DNA from 2 places in the Porcibacter vitabionis genome. Region 2 is predicted to be linked to the other one. Evidence: predicted binding sites of a transcription regulator. Region 2 holds the regulator's gene; the other holds the start of a gene.

Region 1 (9,445 bases), on a different contig from region 2:
GCAGCGGAAGTGATCTTTAAGAACTTGCCTTTCTCCTGAAGTTCAGGAATGGTAGGAGCACCGTTATAACCCATACCGGAACGGATACCGCCAACCAGCTGGAAAATGACGTCTTCCAGAGGTCCCTTGTAAGCAACACGGCCTTCGACACCTTCCGGAACCAGTTTCTGATGACCTTCCTGGAAGTAGCGGTCTGCAGAACCCTTCTTCATGGCTGCAATGGAACCCATGCCACGGTAAACCTTATACTTACGGCCCTGGTAGAGCTCGAATTCACCGGGCGCCTCATCACAGCCTGCCAGCATGGAACCCATCATGCAGACGGAACCGCCGGCGGCCAGAGCCTTGACCATGTCACCTGAGAATTTCAGACCACCATCGGCAATGATGGGACGGCCGAATTCCTTAGCTGCCTTGTAGGCATCCATGATTGCCGTGATCTGAGGAACACCGATACCTGCAACAACACGGGTGGTACAGATGGATCCGGGTCCGATACCGATCTTTGCTGCATCAGCGCCCGCCTCGAAGAGGGCCTTGGCTCCTTCATAGGTAGCTACATTTCCGGCAATGACCTGAAGGTCCGGATAGGCTGCCTTAATGGTCTTAATGGCGGTCATGATGTTCTTGCTGTGGCCATGAGCGGAATCCAGGACAACGACATCAACATGAGCCTTGGTCAGAGCCTCGACACGATCCATCATATTGCTTGTAATACCAATTGCGGCACCGCAGAGCAGTCTGCCCTGATCATCTTTCGCAGAATTCGGATACTGGATCTGCTTTTCGATGTCCTTTATGGTGATCAGCCCGCAAAGATGTCCCATGTCATCAACGATGGGAAGCTTTTCTTTTCTGGCATTGCCAAGGATCCGCTTGGCTTCATCCAAGGTAACGCCGACCTTGGCTGTGATCAGGTTCTCAGAGGTCATGCACTCCTTGATAGGGCGGGAATAGTCTTCTTCGAATTTGAGATCGCGATTGGTAATAATGCCAACCAGTTTCTTTTCATCATCTACGATCGGAACACCGGAGATCCGGAATTTTGCCATCAGATCATCAGCATCCTGAAGGGTATTATCAGGGGAGAGATAGAAAGGATCTGTAATGACACCGTTTTCAGACCGTTTTACTTTATCCACTTCCTCTGCCTGAGCCTGAATGGACATATTCTTGTGGATGATACCAATTCCACCCTGACGAGCCATGGCAATGGCCATGCGGTGCTCAGTTACGGTGTCCATGGCAGCACTCATCATAGGAATGTTCAATTGAATGGCATTCGTAAGATGTGTGGAAAGGTCAATCATATCGGGTGTAACTTCTGAATACTGAGGTACCAGAAGCACATCATCAAATGTAATCCCTTCGCCAATTATCTGTGACATTTTTTCCTCTCTTTCTTTTTTATCTATTGTTTTGTATGAATAGTAACATTACTTATGAAAAAGAATTATATTGTATCTATACTAGCAAAAATCTGTCTTTTCTTCAATTATGGATTGCAAAACGAGGGGATGAATTGTCGGACAATCATTTCGCACGTTGGCGTAATTCAACTGCTCATATCCGTCGAGAGTCCGGGAGCCCCCTGCAATCATTTCGCGCCTTGGTGTGAGTCAACTAGTTTGCATAATCGAACTTGCCTTCATTTTTTTCTTCCAGGGCCTTGATGAAATCATAGACCACTTCGTTATAGGGCGTTGCAATTCCTAGTTCTCTTCCCATCCGGATGATCTCGCCGGAGAAAACATCCACTTCGGTCTGCCTTCCGGCACGAAGATCCTGAAGGGTGGAGTAGGCTGCACTTTTTTCGGCAACCCGGGAATTCACGGGACCGGTCAGAACCGATGAGATCGAGATTCCTTTTGCTTCTGCAATTTTAATGACCTCACTTCCAAGCCCATCTGCAATGTGCTTGAGATAGGGACTGTCTTCTAGTGCTCCGACGCCAACATCGATGACAGCTTGAGGCAGATTGGATGTCACATTGAGATAAAATTTCCCCCAGAGTTCGGAAAGAATGTCCGGGCAGAAATGGGAACGGATCGAGGTGGCGGAAAGGAAAGCAGACAGATTCGAGAGCACGGGGTTGTCCTCCTCATTGGTGAAACCGGGAATGCCGTAATAGAGCCCAAGCGTCCGCTCCGGATCAAAAATGACGGAATCTTTCGTTCGGGTTGACTGGATCTTCATGAAGGACCAGACCAGGTTCTTCGGATGAATGGTCTGCCGGATCACATCCTCTGAGTTTACGCCGTTTAATAAAGACAGAACGATCGTATGATCCTTATCGATGATTGTAGTAAGGTCAGGAAGGATGGACTCCAGTGCCCTATACTTCACGGCGACAAGGAGAAGGTCAACTCCATGCACTTCTTCGGGACGCTTTATATTTGGATAATAAGTTTTTCCGTTAATCACGATTCCGGCTTTCAGGCGCTCGGCCCGATCCCCGCTTGCGACGACGGAAAAATTCTCCTTCATCTGGTCACTCAGGCAATAGATGAAATAAGAACCGACTGCGCCGGCACCAATCAGGGCGCAGGTTCGGATGGAATTTTGTGACATGAGCTACCTCCTAATGATATGCAGTTATGAGGGAGTTTGACCCTGACGTCATTCCCCTTGACTTCATTATAAGTAGTTTAGCAGAATCTGCCCAGGAAATTCGATATAGGAAAACTTTTTAAAATGATGCGTGATTTTGGCTTGTGACATGCCTGTATGCAAGCTTTTTATTCGATATATGAAAACTTTTCAAAACGATGCTTGATTTTGGCTTGTGACGTGCTGGTATGCAGGCCTTTTATTCGATATATAAATTCTTTTCAAAATGATGCGTGTTTTTCGGGCAATTTTATAGCATGAAATTGAAAAGATTTCGTATATCGAATAATTCAATGAAAAAGAGGCTGGATTCAGGCCGGAAACACGCATGAAATTGAAAAGATTCTGCATATCGAATAATTCCACTAACAAGAGGCTTGATTCAGGCTGGAAACACGCATGATTTTGAAAAGTTTTCATATATCGAATATTACAAGTGAAAATGCACTCATGTCATATCTTGGATCACACATTCTTATAAATTCGTGGATCATCTTTAGATATCTGGCTGCCTGGTTTTCTCTTCGGGATGATCCAAAACCTATCAGAATTTTTTGAAAACGATTGACAAAATTTTAACAAAACACTATGATATATCTGTTATGAGAAGATAAGGGGAGTTATGATCTGCGATGAGATACGAGGTGATCCAACAGGAAAACCGAGGTGATCCGACAGGAGAGCAGAGGTGATCCGACAGGAGAGCAGAAGTGATCCAACAGGAAAGCCAAAGTGATCCAACAGGAAAACCGAAGGATCTAATCAAAGCGATCAAACCGCTTATCACGAAAGAGTGTATGTGTAGAATTCTTTCAGGAGGAAAAAAGATGGGAGACTATAAGAATCTGATTCTCGATGTGGAAGATGAAATTGCTGTTCTGCAGATTTCTCGTCCCAAGGCTTTGAACGCTTTAAACAGTGAGACACTGGAGGAGCTGGATCAGTGCCTGATAGAGATTGAGGGCAGGGATGATATCAAAGTCCTGATTCTGACCGGCGGTGCCTGCTTTAACAAGAAGTTGGGCGCGGACGATCCCTATCGTTCCTTCGTTGCAGGCGCAGATATTGCGGAGATGGCTTCTTTCGATGCTAAGCAGGCACGTGCCTTCGGTATGCGGGCAAGCAAGCCTTTCTTCAAACTGATGAAGATGCGCCAGGTTACCATCGCCGCAGTCAATGGATTCGCTCTTGGCGGCGGAAATGAGATCTCCATGGCTTGTGACATTCGTGTTGCATCCGAGAATGCTACTTTCGGCCAGCCGGAAACCGGCCTCGGCATCATCCCCGGTTTTGGCGGAACTCAGCGACTGGCTCGTCTGGTTGGCATGGGCCGCGCTAAGGAACTGATCTTTACCTGCGATACCATCAAGGCAGATGAAGCTTATCGGATCGGCCTTGTAAATCATGTTGTTCCCAAGGAAGAACTGATGCCGACCTGCAAAGAGATGGCAAAGAAGATTATCTCCAAGGGCTCCTATGCTGTATCCGTTGCAAAGGCTGCTATCAACAATGGCTATGATATGGATATTGAGAATGCAGTTGAGTATGAAGCAAATCTCTTCGGTGTTGTCTGCGATACCCATGATCATCGGGAAGGAATGGCTGCATTCCTCGAGAGAAGACCTGCAGATCTGAATGATTTCTGATTGTAAAATGTAGACCAGGATTCCATGTAAAATGCAGACCCGGGTTCCATGTAAAATGTAGACCAGGATTTCATAAGTATGGTTACAGTGTCAATTGACACCATATCATAAAGATTTATAGAAACCAGAGGATTTGTCTTGAAAAAGATTCGAATCTTCTGGTTTCTTTTCTGTGGATTCCTGTATACTGATAACAGAAACTTGTGACAACAAATCATGCGAAAAACAGAAATCATACGTCAATAGAAAGGGAGCATTTGATATGGGTAAGAAATACAGAATCGGTTTTGTTGGCTGTGGAAATATGGGATCTGCAATCTTAAAGGGGATCCTCGCAGCAGGGCTGGCTGATCCGGATGAGGTCATTGCTTCCTGCCATACGGAAAAGTCGAAGAAAAGGCTGGAAGATACCTATGGGATCACGGCAACCAATCAGAATAAAGAAGCCGTTCAGGCCGATGTTGTTTTTCTTGCAGTGAAACCGAATAAGCTGGAAGAAGTAGCAATGGAGATCCGGGAGGAACTTTCGCCGGAAACATTACTGATTTCTGTCGTAGCTGCAAAGTCGGTCGATGTCTTAGAGAGTCTCTTCCGGACGCCTGCTTTGGATGGAAAGCTTCAATTGGCTCGGACCATGCCAAATACACCGGCTCTTGTCGGTGAAGCGATGACGGCTATAACTCCCGGTCACTTCCTTTCAGAAGATCGCTTGCAGTATGTCTGCCGGCTCTTCTCCAGCTTCGGCCAGGCAGAGGTCGTTCCGGAGAGTCTGATGGATTGTGTGACCGGTGTCAGCGGTTCCTCTCCGGCTTTCATCTATATCCTGATCGAAGCCATGGCGGACAGCGCTGTAAAGGAAGGTATGCCGAGACAGCAGGCTTATAAGTTTGCAGCTCAGACCGTACTCGGTTCTGCCAAGATGGTCCTTATGACAGGGGAGCATCCCGGAGCCCTGAAAGATGCCGTCTGCTCTCCCGGAGGCACTACGATTGCAGGTGTGACCAAGCTGGAAGAGACTGGCTTCCGCCATTCCATTGAAGCAGCTGTCGAAGCCAGCATTGAAAAGTCAAGAGGTTGATTTACACTATGGTCTACATTTCCCTCTTAGAACCGCTGGTGGACTGGTACAAAAAGGGCCACAGGGATCTGCCATGGAGACGGACCAGGGACCCTTATCGGATCTGGATCTCTGAAATCATGCTGCAGCAGACCCGGGTGGAGGCTGTGATCCCCTATTATGAGCGCTTTTTAAAGAACCTGCCTACGATCCGCGATCTGGCGGAATGTCCGGAGGATAAGCTTTTAAAACTGTGGGAGGGCTTGGGCTACTACAGCCGGGTTCGAAACCTTCAGAAAGCGGCGAGAGTGATCGAGGAAAAATTCGGCGGGGCCATGCCGAAGGATCATGATGCGATCTTGTCTCTTCCAGGGATCGGGCCTTATACGGCAGGCGCTATTTCTTCGATTGCTTTTGATCTGCCATACAGCGCAGTCGATGGAAATGCTCTTCGTATTCTGACCCGGGTCCTTTGTGATGACAGGAATATCGGAGATGAAAAGACAAAAAAATCGATCATGCAGGACATGGACGAGGCAATTCAGAGCCGGACCTGGAATTTTTCGCCCGGGGATCTGAATCAGGCTATGATGGAGCTTGGGGCGACGGTCTGCCTCCCCAATGGGGAACCGAAATGTGAGATCTGCCCCTGGAAAGAGGTCTGCCTGTCAAGAAGCCGGGGGACCTGGCAGGATTATCCGGTGAAAACGAAGGCCAAGGCCAGACGAATCGAAGAGCGGACCATCCTTTTGATCCGTGATGGAGACCGGGTCCTCTTAAAGAAACGTCCGAAAAAGGGCCTTTTGGCAGGGCTCTATGAATTCCCTGGCCTGGAGGGATATGTAAGTGAAAAAGAGGCCTTGCATTATGCGAAACAGCTTGGCCTGGACCCCTTGTTTATTGAGAAGGGTCGGGAGGCAAAGCATATCTTCTCCCATGTCGAATGGCATATGAGGTCTTTCCTGATCCGGGTAGCTTCTGTGGATGTCGATAAGAAGAAAGAAGAGTCCTGGCTTCTGGCGGAACTGGACCAGGCAAGGGATATTTATGCGATACCAAGCGCTTTTAAGGCTTATACAGAATTTCTGTGGGGAGGAAGCAATTCTTTTCGGTAAAAAGTACATTGAAATCAGGATCTGTCAGATAGACAATAAAAATCACGTCTGAACCGGATTTTGAACAAGATTTACGACATCTTTATAGATTTTTAAGAATCTTTATGTATAATAGTGGGAGTCTGGAAAAGGGAGATTTACTTATGAAATTAATCAGTTTTGCAATACCTTGCTATAATTCGGAAGCCTATATGAGAAAGTGCATTGAATCCATCCTTCCGGGTGGAGAAGATGTCGAGATCCTTATCATTGATGACGGATCCAAGGACGCTACGGCAGAGATCGCAGACGAATACCAAAAGAAGTATCCGACCATCTGCAGGGCCATCCATCAGGAAAACGGAGGCCATGGCGAAGCTGTCAACACAGGACTTAAGAACGCGACCGGTCTATATTTCAAAGTCGTGGATTCGGATGACTGGCTGGATTCCTATGCCTATCAAAAGGTCCGGGAAAAACTTCATGAACTTGTGGATAAGAAGACCCCGGTGGATATGTTCCTTACGAACTATGTCTATGAGAAGCCATCGGAAAATCATGAACGCCGCATGATCTATCACCACATGCTGCCGGAGAATGAAATTATCGGCTGGGATGGCTTGAAACGGGTCATCAAGGGTAATGTCATCCTCATGCATTCCGTGACTTATCGGACCGAAATGCTGAAAGCTTCCGGCCTGGTTCTGCCCAAGCATACTTTCTATGTGGATAATCTCTTCGTATTTGAACCGCTTCCCTATGTGAAGACCATGTATTATCTGGATGTGGATTATTATCGCTATCTGATCGGAAGAGAGGGGCAGTCGGTGGCTGAGCAGACCATGATCCGCCGGATCGACCAGCAGCTTGCTGTCAACTATCGCATGGTCGATTACTTCTGCGCCCATGACAAGGAGATCACAGAGCCCATGCTTCGGAAGTATATGCTGTCCTATCTCGAGATGATCACGGTAGTATCCTCCAGCCTGGGCTATGTTTCCAAGGATCCGGAGATTTTCGAGAAGATCCATAAGCTTTGGAAATATATCAAGGCAAAGAATCCAAGTGTATACCGCCGTCTGCGCTATGGTGTTCTCGGTTTTTCCATGAATATTCCGGGAAAATTCGGCCGTGGATTTGCCAGACGTTCTTATCACCTTGCCCAGCGCTTTGTCGGATTCAACTAAGATCAGGATAGGATAGGAACTTATGGATAATAATTTCGGAAATTTTAACGGGAATCCCAATGGGAACTTCAATGGGAATCCCAATGGGAATTTCAATGGGAATCCCAATGGGAACTTCAATGGAAATGCCAATGGAAACTTCAACGGGAATCCCAATGGGAATCCTAATGGGAATTTCAATGGGAATCCATGGCCCAATGGAAACCAGTGGCAGAATGTCCGCCCGTATGCAGAAGTCTGGGACAATAAGAAGGGGATCATTTCCATGATTCTTGGCATCCTCTCGGTCACTTTCTTCTGGATGATCCTGCCATCCCTGGCTTTTGCCATTGCAGCATTGATCCTGGGGATCAGCCAGCTGAACAAGAATAAGAGATGCGGTGTCCACAAACAGAAAGGCATGGCCGTCCTTGGCATAGCACTATCTCTTTTGACCTTTGTCATGATCATTCTCCTTTTTGTTTTGATTGGAATCGGGACGGCAAGAAATGGTGATCTGATTTATCGGGAGATTTTGAAACTGGATCATTCTTCCGAGCTCTTGTAAGGTGGAAAAGCTTTTGACCTCCATATTGACAAGAATTATGAATGTGGGTATAATTTCTCACGTTGGCGGTGAAGACTTTTCAAGCACCGCTCAGGGTTCGGTCTTTCTTTGATGACCGGATCTGTTTTGAATTCCATACGAAAAGCTTTGACGAAGACAGTAGGTCTGCAGGCGAAAGCAAAAGCGAGCCGGGTATGGTGAGAGCCGGTGCCATTAGCAGCAGATTGAAGATCCCTTCCGAGCCTCGACCTGAACGCCAGCCCCCGGGCCGGTCAGTAAGGAAGACGGATTCTTCCCGTTACGAAGAGCATGAATATTGCCAGGTTCTGGTCAAGTTCACGACACATAGGTGGTTATAAGCAGATGCCCTCTGTCCTATGCGGATAGAGGGCGTTTTTTCTTGCCGGAGATCCTTCCGGCAGAGCTTAAAGGAGGAATACATGTACAAGAAAGTTGACTCTTCCATGAATTTCGTTGACCGGGAACATGAGGTCATCGATTTCTGGAACAAGGAAGACATTTTCAAGAAATCCATGGATTCGAGGAAGAAGGGAGAGACTTATACCTTCTATGACGGTCCCCCTACTGCCAATGGAAAGCCTCATATCGGTCATGTTCTGACCCGTGTCATTAAGGATATGATCCCACGTTATCAGACCATGAAAGGCCATTATGTTCCCCGTAAGGCCGGCTGGGATACCCACGGTCTGCCGGTTGAGATCGGTGTTGAGAAGGAGCTCGGTCTCGATGGCAAGGAACAGATCGAAGCCTACGGCATGGAGCCTTTTATCAAGAAGTGTAAGGAATCCGTCTGGAAATACAAGGGCATGTGGGAGCAATTCTCCGATCAGGTCGGTTTCTGGGCTGACATGGAGCATCCCTATATCACTTATGATGATAACTTTATTGAATCCGAATGGTGGGCTCTGAAGGAGATCTGGAATAAGAAGCTTCTTTATAAGGGCTTTAAAGTGGTTCCTTATTGCCCTCGCTGCGGTACCCCTCTGTCTGCTCAGGAAGTTGCCCAAGGCTATAAGACCGTCAAGGAACGGTCAGCCATCGTCCGCTTTAAGGTAAAGGACGAGGATGCCTACATCCTGGCCTGGACCACGACTCCCTGGACCCTGCCTTCCAATACCGCCCTTTGCGTGAATCCGAATGAGACTTATGTAAAGGTAAAGGCAGCCGACGGTTATACCTATTATATTGCAGAAGCCCTCGCATCGAAGGTGCTTTCTCCTCTGGCCAAAGAAGGAGAAAAGGCTTATGAAGTTCTGGAAAGCTATATCGGTAAGGACCTCGAG
Region 2 (9,445 bases):
CTTTTGATAAGAAAAAACTCTATATGAACATGGTAGATGCGGAAGCTGACTGGCTTTACAATCTGCCGGAATGGGATAAGATTTTTTCCAAGGAAGAACAGAAGAAGCTTTATCTGGAGCAGAAGAAGAGTAAGACCGTTCATCGTGCCAAGAAGATCGGACGGAATGATCCCTGCCCTTGCGGTTCCGGCAAGAAGTATAAATACTGCCATGGCAGAAAGGGAGCAGAACCCTTAGATCCGAAATATCTGCAGTGACATTTTACTGTATCAGAAGCTGAACCTGATCATAGAATTCCGGATAGGAGATGTCCACGCAGGAGGGGTGATCTAATGTGACTGCACCATTTACTGCAAGTCCGGCGATCGTAAAAGCCATAGCAATTCTGTGATCCATATAAGTTTTGACAGGAGCTCCATGCAGCTCCTTTCCTCCGTGGATCCGTAAGCCATCCGGCCTTTCCTCGACATCTGCACCCATAGCCAGAAGATTTTCACAAATGGACTTTATCCGATCGGATTCCTTGACCCGAAGCTCCGATGCATCCTTGATTTCCGTATCACCGTCTGCAAAGGCAGCCATACAGGCAATCACGGGGATCTCATCGATGAGACGGGGGATCAGGTCTCCTTCGATGGTACAGCCATGTAAAGAGGAAGAAGAAACCGTAAGATCTGCGACTTCTTCTCCGGACAAAAGTCTTTGATTTTCGATGACTAGATGACCACCCATCTTTTGAATGACAGAAAGGATCCCTGCCCGAGTCGGATTGATATTGACATCCTTCAGAGTGATCTCCGAATTCGGAAGGATCAGACCTGCGGCCAGGAAATAAGCCGCACTGGAAATGTCAGCCGGGACGAATATTTTCTGTCCCAGAAGCTTGGGCCGGCTATAGATCAGGGCCATTTTATTCTCGGGATCAAGATCCATTTTCGCCCCGAACGCCCGAAGCATACGTTCCGTATGATCACGGGACAGAGCAGGCTCATAGACACAGGTTTCCCCCTCAGCGTAGAGACCGGCCAGAAGGATACAGGACTTGACCTGGGCAGATGCGACCTTGGTATGATAGGTGATTCCCCGAAGAGGAGATGGTTCTATGGTCAGAGGAGCACAATCATTCCCGCGATCCGAGCGGATCCGGGCTCCCATTTCCTGTAAAGGTTCCAGGATCCGCTTCATTGGACGCTTCTGTATCGAATCATCCCCATTCAGATGGCTGGTGAAGGTCTGTCCCGCCAGAATACCGCTGATCATCCGGGTCGTCGTTCCCGAATTTCCGGTATCCAGGACTCCATCCGCCGGTCTTAATCCATCCAGGCCTCTGCCGGAAATGTAGACCTTGTTATTCTCTTCCTCTGTTTTGATCAAAATACCCATTTTTCGAAAGCAGGAGATTGTGGAACGGCAGTCTGCGCTGTTTAAGAAACCGGTGACTTCTGTCTGCCCCTCTGCCAGAGATCCTAACATGACGGATCGGTGAGAGATCGACTTATCTCCGGGGACTCTCAATTCGCCATGCATCGATTTGATATCTTCTGAAAATATTTTATTTGCCTGGTACATCATATCTCCGTTTCCAATTCCTTTTTCAGTTGCCGAAAAAACTCTCAGTCCTTTTCTAAAAGGATTCCTTATTTAAGGATCCCTTATTTTCTCTTTCTGATCTGATATCCGGCTTCTTTTAAGAGTTGTACTGCCCGGTCCCTGTCATCACTTCGATAGGTTTCAATACGAAGGACTCCATCTTCAAATTCACGGTTATGGATGATGCCGATATTCTGGATATTGATATCATGATCAGCCAGAAGCTTTGATACGGCAGCAATTCCGCCGACCTTATCCTCGATGAAGAGATAGATCTCATTTGCAACCGGAAGGATGCCCCGATCTGTGATGGCAAGCGAATCCCGGTATTCCTTTGCATTGGAAAAGAGCCGGATCAGGCTCTCGGAATCGCCGGCCAAAATGGCCTTCCGGAACTCATCCAGAGAATCCTCATAAAGATCCAGTAATTTTAAGATCTCATCCCGGTTGGCCAGACAGATATTCTGCCACATGACCGGAGAAGAAGAGGAGATCCGCGTGATATCCCGAAAACCTCCTGCGGCAATGGTTTTCAGGATGGAATCTTTGGTATCTTCCTTACGAACCAGATCCACAAGAGAAGCGGAAATGATATGAGGCAGATGACTGATCGAAGCAGTCGCAAAATCATGCCGATCCGGTGTCAATTGAATCGGAATGGCTCCCAGGGAATGAACAAATTCCGAGAAGAGATTTAATTCCTCTGCATTCATTTCCGGATCATGCGTCAGGATATAAAAAGCATTCTGTAAGAGAAGGCGGGAAGAATTTTCAAAACCGATCGCTTCGGAACCTGCCATAGGATGACCGCCGATAAATTGGGCAGAAAGACCAAGCTCCCGAATTTTCTCATGAATATCTCCCTTGACCGACCCGACATCCGTGATCAGGGTCTTCTTGGAAAGAAGCGGTTTTAACTGATCTAGATAGTCACAATTGACCCGGACCGGGCTGCAGAGAAAGAGGACATCACAAGTTGCAAACTCCTCCAGGGGCAAAAAATCTTTGTTCAAAATCACGCCTTCGGCCTCTGCCTTCTCTAATGTAGACCGTCTTGAAGCATGACCGATGAGCTTGATCTTAGGATATTCCAGTCGGATCGCCTTTGCAATTGATCCTCCGATCAAACCAAGTCCGATAAAACCAATCTTCTTCCAGTCGTTGATTTTGGTGCGAAAATCGTCCATTGTGACCTCACGTTCCTAATTTCTTATGTCAGTTTTTTGTCAGTTTTTTGTCAGTTTTCTCTTTGAAATATTATATACCAATCCTATCTGTTTGTTTGATATATGTCAACACTTCAACGTATAAAAGCAAAGGAAAGTCTTTACCAAAAAGGTCCACTTTGTTATACTTTTGACAGTTCGTATTCGAAAAATTCCAGCTTTGTATACAAGAAAAGAAGAAAGAAGGCACGGCATGACAAAGATTACGATGAAAACCCCTCTGGTGGAAATGGATGGAGATGAGATGACCCGGATCCTCTGGGCCATGATCAAGAAGCATCTGATCCTCCCCTATATCGATTTAAAGAGTGAGTATTACGATCTCGGACTGGAACACCGAAATGAAACCAATGATCAGGTCACCGTTGATTCGGCCCTGGCCACCAAAAAATATGGTGTTGCCGTGAAATGTGCGACGATCACTCCAAATGCAGCACGTGTCAAGGAATATAATCTGAAGGAGATGTGGAAGAGTCCGAATGGAACCATTCGTGCCATTCTGGACGGAACCGTTTTCCGTGCGCCCATCCTGGTCAAGGGAATCGAGCCCAATGTCCGCACCTGGAAGAAGCCGATCACTATCGCACGTCATGCCTATGGCGATGTCTATCGGAATACGGAAATGAAAATCCCCGGCCCCGGAAAAGTAGAGCTGGTTTATACGGCAGAAGACGGTCATGAAGAGAGAGCTCTGGTTCATGATTTTGACTGCCCCGGCGTTGTTCAGGGCCAGCACAATCTGATTCCTTCCATCACCTCCTTTGCAGATTCCTGCTTTAGCTATGCTCTGGAGAAGAAGCAGGATCTCTGGTTTGCAACCAAGGATACCATCAGTAAGAAATACGATCATACCTTTAAGGATATCTTCCAGGAGCGCTATGATAAGAAATACAAACCGCTCTTTGAAGAAGCCGGCATCACCTATTTCTATACCCTGATCGATGATGCCGTTGCCCGTGTCATGAAATCAGAAGGCGGCTTTATCTGGGCCTGCAAGAATTATGACGGTGATGTCATGAGCGACATGCTGTCCTCAGCCTTCGGCTCACTGGCAATGATGACTTCGGTCCTCGTTTCCCCTCAGGGCTACTATGAATATGAAGCAGCCCATGGCACGGTACAGAGGCACTATTACAAGCATTTAAAGGGCGAGCCGACTTCCACGAATTCCGTTGCAACCATTTTTGCATGGACCGGAGCGTTAAGAAAGCGCGGAGAACTGGATCAGATCCCGGAGCTTGTCGATTTTTCTAACCGGCTGGAGAAAGCAACCATTGATACCATTGAGAGCGGTAAGATGACCGGTGATCTGGCAAGGATCACAGAGCTTTTGAATCCTACCACTCTTGGCAGTGAGGAATTTATCCTTGCAATCAAAGATACCTTGGATAGAGAGGCAGAGTAACTTGGCATTTGTATTAACCTGTTCCGATCTTACGAAAGCTTTCGGATCAGATGTAATTTTTGATCATATTTCCTTCCAGCTGGAGGAGAACGAAAAACTGGGCATTCTGGGTTCCAATGGAACCGGCAAGTCCACATTACTGAAGTGCATCGTTGGAGAAATGACGCCAGACTCCGGGACTGTAACACTGGCCTCCGGGAAAAAGCTTGGCTACCTGGCCCAGTACCAGAAGGATGACTGGGCCGGAAACATCTATGATATCGTCCTTTCTGCCCGCCAGGACCTGATCTGTGAGGAAGAGGAACTGCGGAACATGGAAGAACAGATGTCTCGTGTCACCGGGGATGCCTTAAATCAGCTGATTGAAACTTATCATGTGAAAAGCCAAACCTTTGAAGAAAAAGGCGGACTGGTCTTTCGAAGCCAGGCTGCCGGTGTCTTAAAGGGACTGGGTTTTTCCGAGGAAGATTTTTCGAAAAGCATGGATCAATTGTCCGGAGGGCAGAAGACCCGTGTCTCCTTAAGCCGGCTTCTTTCCGCAAAACCGGACGTTCTCCTTCTCGACGAGCCCATTAACCACCTGGATCTCCATTCCATTGAATGGCTGGAGACTTTCCTGTCGAATTACAGCGGGGCTGTCATATTGGTTGCTCACGACCGGTATTTCTTAAACCGGACCATCGATCATGCGCTGGATCTCTCCATGCATCCGGCCCATCTGTTCACCGGAAATTATAGAGCTTATACCGAACAGAAGAGAGAGCTTCTGATCACTTTGGAGAGGGAATACGAAAAACAGCAGAAGGAGATTGCTCATCAGGAAGCTGTGATTACCAGGCTCCAGAGCTTTAACCGGGAAAAGTCCATTAAAAGAGCGGAGAGCCGGAAGAAAGTTCTGGATAAAATGGAGAGGATGGAACGGCCAAAGGAAGAAGATACCGGTATGAAGCTGGTTTTAGAGCCCAACAGCCGGTCCGGAAATGACGTCCTTACGGTGACCAATTTATCCAAGAGTTTTGATGACAGGCTATTATTCAAAAATTTGAACTTCCAGATCCGAAGGCAGGAAAGAGTTGCCATTCTCGGTGACAATGGAACCGGTAAGACAACGACCTTAAAAATCATCAATGGAATTCTTCCGGCAGATTCAGGTTCCGTACATATCGGAACCGGCGTTACCATCGGTTATTATGATCAGGAGCAGCAGAATCTGAACGAGGATGCAACACTTTTTGAAGAGCTTCAGAATGCTTATCCCAATTTGAATAATACCAGGGTACGTTCCATCCTTGCGGCCTTCCGATTTAAGGGAGACCATGTCTATAAGAAGATCCGGGAACTGTCCGGCGGGGAGAGAGGAAGAGTATCTCTGGCAAAGCTTATGCTGTCCGGAGCCAATTTTCTGATCTTAGATGAGCCGACCAACCATTTGGATATGGAATCCAAGGAGATTCTGGAAGAAGCTTTGAATGCCTATACCGGGACTTTGCTTTATGTTTCCCATGACCGTTATTTCATTAATCAGACTGCCGAGAGGATCCTGGAGATCCATGAGGACGGAATGAAGGAATATCTGGGAAACTATGACTATTATCTGGAAAAAAAGGCCGAGGAGGATCTGACGCCTTCCTCTGCATCAGGGGAAATTTCAAATGTAAGATCCGAATCGGAGAAAAAGGGAGATCCTTCTGCAGAAGACAGTAAGGATGCCGGACTGGATTACCAGGAGCAGAAGCGGAAAAAAGCAGCGAGAAAGAAAGTCGAAAGAGCCCTGGCCTCATTGGAAGAAGAGATATCGAAGAGGGAAGAGAGGATCCGTGAGATCGATAAGGCATTCACAGATGAATCGATCGCAAAGAATTCTGCAAAATTAAATGAATTGACGAAAGAGCGATCCGATCTGGAAGAAGAACTGGAAGACGCTTATGCCAAATGGGAGTCTCTTTCGATGGAATTGGATGCAGAATAGTTGACTTTTTTTCACAAGAAAACTATCATAGGTTAAGAATGTTTATTTTTTAACAATGTTGATTCATTGATAAGGAGAGTCTACTGAACTTTTACATGAGGAGATAAATGACAATGGCTAAGGAAATATCCAACGCCGTAATTCGGCGTCTTCCCCGTTATTACAGATATTTGGATGAATTACTTGAGAATGGTGTAGACCGTATATCATCGGGTGACCTGTCTAAGAGTATGCATATTACCGCATCTCAGATCCGTCAGGATCTGAATAATTTCGGCGGATTTGGCCAGCAGGGCTACGGCTACAATGTTCAGTACCTGCATAATGAGATCGGTAAGATCCTTGGCGTAGACAAGGTTCATAACATGATCGTGGTAGGAATGGGTAACCTGGGTCAGGCCATTTCCCGCTATTCGCATTTTGAAAATCTCGGATTCAAAATGATCGGCTTTTTTGATGTCAATCCTCAGCTTGCAGGGAAAACCATCCGGGATATTCCGATTCGTTTAATGGAGGAGCTGCCTTCATTCATCAAGAATAATAAAGTCGATATGGCAGCTCTGACCGTTCCCCGTTCTCATGCAGCCGATGTCACAGATCAGCTGGTAAATCTCGGCATTAAGGGAATTTGGAATTTTGCCCTCTTGGATCTGGACGTGCCGGATTCTGTTGTTGTACAGAATGTCCATCTGGCAGATTCTCTTATGGAATTGTCTTATAATTATCGGATACAGAACCAGTCGGATGAGACACAAGAAAATGAATAAGAAGCCGTGGATCATCGGCTCTTTTGGCTGTGAAGCGGAATCCTCTGCCTCACGGCCTTTTTTTAAGCAAAAAGGAGTATATTATGCTTTGTGTTTTGACAGGACGGCAGATGCAGGAAGCAGACCGGCAGATGACAGAAAAAATCGGCATTCCATCGGATCTCTTGATGGAAAGAGCAGCACTTGCCATCACTGAGGAAATAAAAAAGCATTTTCCTCAGGCAAGAAAAATCGGCGTCTTTGCCGGACTTGGCAATAATGGTGGTGATGGGATCGCAGCTGCCCGGATCCTTGCACTGGAGGGCTATGATTGTAAAGTCTGCCTGACCGGACCGATTCAAGAGAAAAAGAATCAGGGCTTGGCCTGGTTTCAATATCAGATTGCAGACAAGGCAGGCGTTTCTTTCACGGAAGATGTGAATGACCTCTATGACCGGGATCTTCTGATCGATGCCGTTTTCGGTACCGGTCTGTCCCGCCCGGTAGAAGAGGAAATGGCCATGAAATTCCAGAAATTTCAGGACTTAAAGAAACCCATTCTTTCCGTTGACATTCCAAGCGGAGTCGCTGCAGGTGACGGGCGGATCCTCGGAACAGCAATCAAAGCAGATTTGACGGTAAGCCTTGCCTATCTGAAAGTCGGCCAGCTTCTGTTCCCGGGAAAGGAGTACTGCGGAGAACTCATCCTTCGGGATATCGGGATCAAAAGGCCCCTCGAAGAAGACCAGAGAGCAGGACGGAAAGTCTTCCAGGAATCCGATCTGAATCAATATAAACCGGCGCGCTTTTCTGGCTCCAACAAGGGATCATATGGTCATGTTTTAGTCATTGCCGGATCCTATCTCATGGCAGGAGCTGCCTGCTTTGCAGCCAAAGCCTGTGTCTTATCCGGTGCCGGCCTGGTCAAAGTCCTGACCGATGAAAGAAACAGGGAAATCGTTCAGAGTCAGATCCCGGAAGCTCTTTTATCCGTCTATGGAAATAAATTAAGTAAGCAGGAGATCAAACGAGAACTGTCCTGGGCCGATGTTGTCCTGATCGGACCTGGTCTTGGACAAACAGCCATTTCCCGGCAGCTTTTTTCTCTGGTCATGGAAGAGATCCAGACTCCTATGGTGATGGATGCAGATGCTTTAAATCTTCTGTCCGAAGATCTCAGTCTCCTGCAGAGGCCTCACCTGGACCTGGTCCTGACGCCGCATATCGGTGAAATGGCAAGATTAAAGAAAGTAAGCCCTGTCTATGTAGCAGAACATATGATCCCTTTGGCGGAAGAATTCGCCAATGATTATCAGGTGACCCTGGTCTTAAAAAATGCCGCCAGTATTACGGCCATTCCTTTTTCAGATACCATCATCAATACGACCGGAAATAACGGCATGTCCACCGGAGGAAGCGGAGATGTCTTAGCCGGCCTTCTGGCAGGACTGATGGCTCAGCATCTTCCGGCGTCGAAGGCCGCTCCTCTTGCTGTTTACCTCCACGGAAAAGCAGGGGATCTGGCCCGCAAGAAATGCGGTGTCTATGCCATGGGACCAAGAGAGATTCTTGACGCGATCCACAATGTATTAGTATAATAAGAAATCGGATTTTTAACCTTTGTTTCATATTTTACCGTGCCAAATGGTCGTTTTGACACGTAAGATCAATTGTTCTTGAATTTGTCCGAGAATTCAAAGGAGTTTTTCATGGATTACAATAGAGTCTGGGCAGAAATCAATCTGGATCATATCAAAGACAATTTAGAGGCGATGCATCAGAATCTTCCGAAACAAACGAAGATCATGGCTGTGATTAAGACCGATGCCTATGGCCATGGAGCCGTTGAAATTGCTCATATGCTGGAGTCCGTTGATTATGTCTTCGGCTATGCAGCAGCAACCGTAGATGAAGCTATGGAACTTCGAAATCACGGGATTCGAAAGCCCATCCTGGTTTTAGGATTTACCTTTCCGGAAGAGTATCCTCTCATGATAACAAATCATATCCGGCCTACGATCTTCCGTCTGGACATGGCGAAGGAATTTTCGGATGCAGCAGTCCGTCTTCATGTAACGGCCCCCATTCATATTAAAATTGATACCGGCATGAGTCGGATCGGTTTCCTTCCGGGTCCCTCTGCCGTTGAAGAGATCCAAAAGATACAAAAACTTCCAAATCTTTCCCTGGAAGGGATCTTTACCCATTTTGCCCGTTCCGATGAAGCGGATAAGACCAATGCCAGAGGACAATTGAAAACCTTCCAAAAGATGATCGATGACTTAGCCTCTGTTGGTATCCATTTCTCCATTCATCACTGTGCCAACAGCGCCGCGATTATGGAACTTCCGGAAGCTTCTATGGATATGGTAAGAGCGGGGATCACTCTCTATGGACTCTGGCCGTCAAATGAAATGGATCATTCTTTCCCCTTGAAGCCGGCTTTATCACTCTATAGTCGAATTGTTCATATCAAGGAACTTCCGGCCGGTTGTCCCATCGGCTATGG

Evidence for each region. The regulator Rex, encoded in region 2, represses fermentation and respiration genes when NADH is low (regulators of the CRP and FNR family bind a similar motif). The targets are predictions, from matches to a motif close to ATTGTTAANTANTTAACAAT.
Region 1: the regulator Rex is predicted to act here: its motif matches at 3,174-3,193, upstream of ACKX2L_RS01175 (enoyl-CoA hydratase-related protein).

The regions. Positions count from the first base shown of each region.
Region 1 is NZ_JBJYZD010000001.1:250,187-259,631, reverse strand. It holds gene guaB (IMP dehydrogenase) at 1-1,388, opposite strand, end outside; gene ACKX2L_RS01180 (ketopantoate reductase family protein) at 1,624-2,571, opposite strand; gene ACKX2L_RS01175 (enoyl-CoA hydratase-related protein) at 3,438-4,256, shown strand; gene proC (pyrroline-5-carboxylate reductase) at 4,519-5,334, shown strand; gene mutY (A/G-specific adenine glycosylase) at 5,343-6,428, shown strand; gene ACKX2L_RS01160 (glycosyltransferase family 2 protein) at 6,572-7,594, shown strand; gene ACKX2L_RS01155 (DUF4190 domain-containing protein) at 7,617-8,141, shown strand; gene ileS (isoleucine--tRNA ligase) at 8,582-9,445, shown strand, end outside.
Region 2 is NZ_JBJYZD010000002.1:223,958-233,402, reverse strand. It holds gene ACKX2L_RS02695 (SEC-C metal-binding domain-containing protein) at 1-257, shown strand, start outside; gene aroA (3-phosphoshikimate 1-carboxyvinyltransferase) at 262-1,527, opposite strand; gene ACKX2L_RS02685 (prephenate dehydrogenase/arogenate dehydrogenase family protein) at 1,653-2,777, opposite strand; gene ACKX2L_RS02680 (NADP-dependent isocitrate dehydrogenase) at 3,010-4,221, shown strand; gene ACKX2L_RS02675 (ABC-F family ATP-binding cassette domain-containing protein) at 4,223-6,190, shown strand; gene ACKX2L_RS02670 (redox-sensing transcriptional repressor Rex) at 6,304-6,957, shown strand; gene ACKX2L_RS02665 (NAD(P)H-hydrate dehydratase) at 7,041-8,534, shown strand; gene alr (alanine racemase) at 8,646-9,445, shown strand, end outside.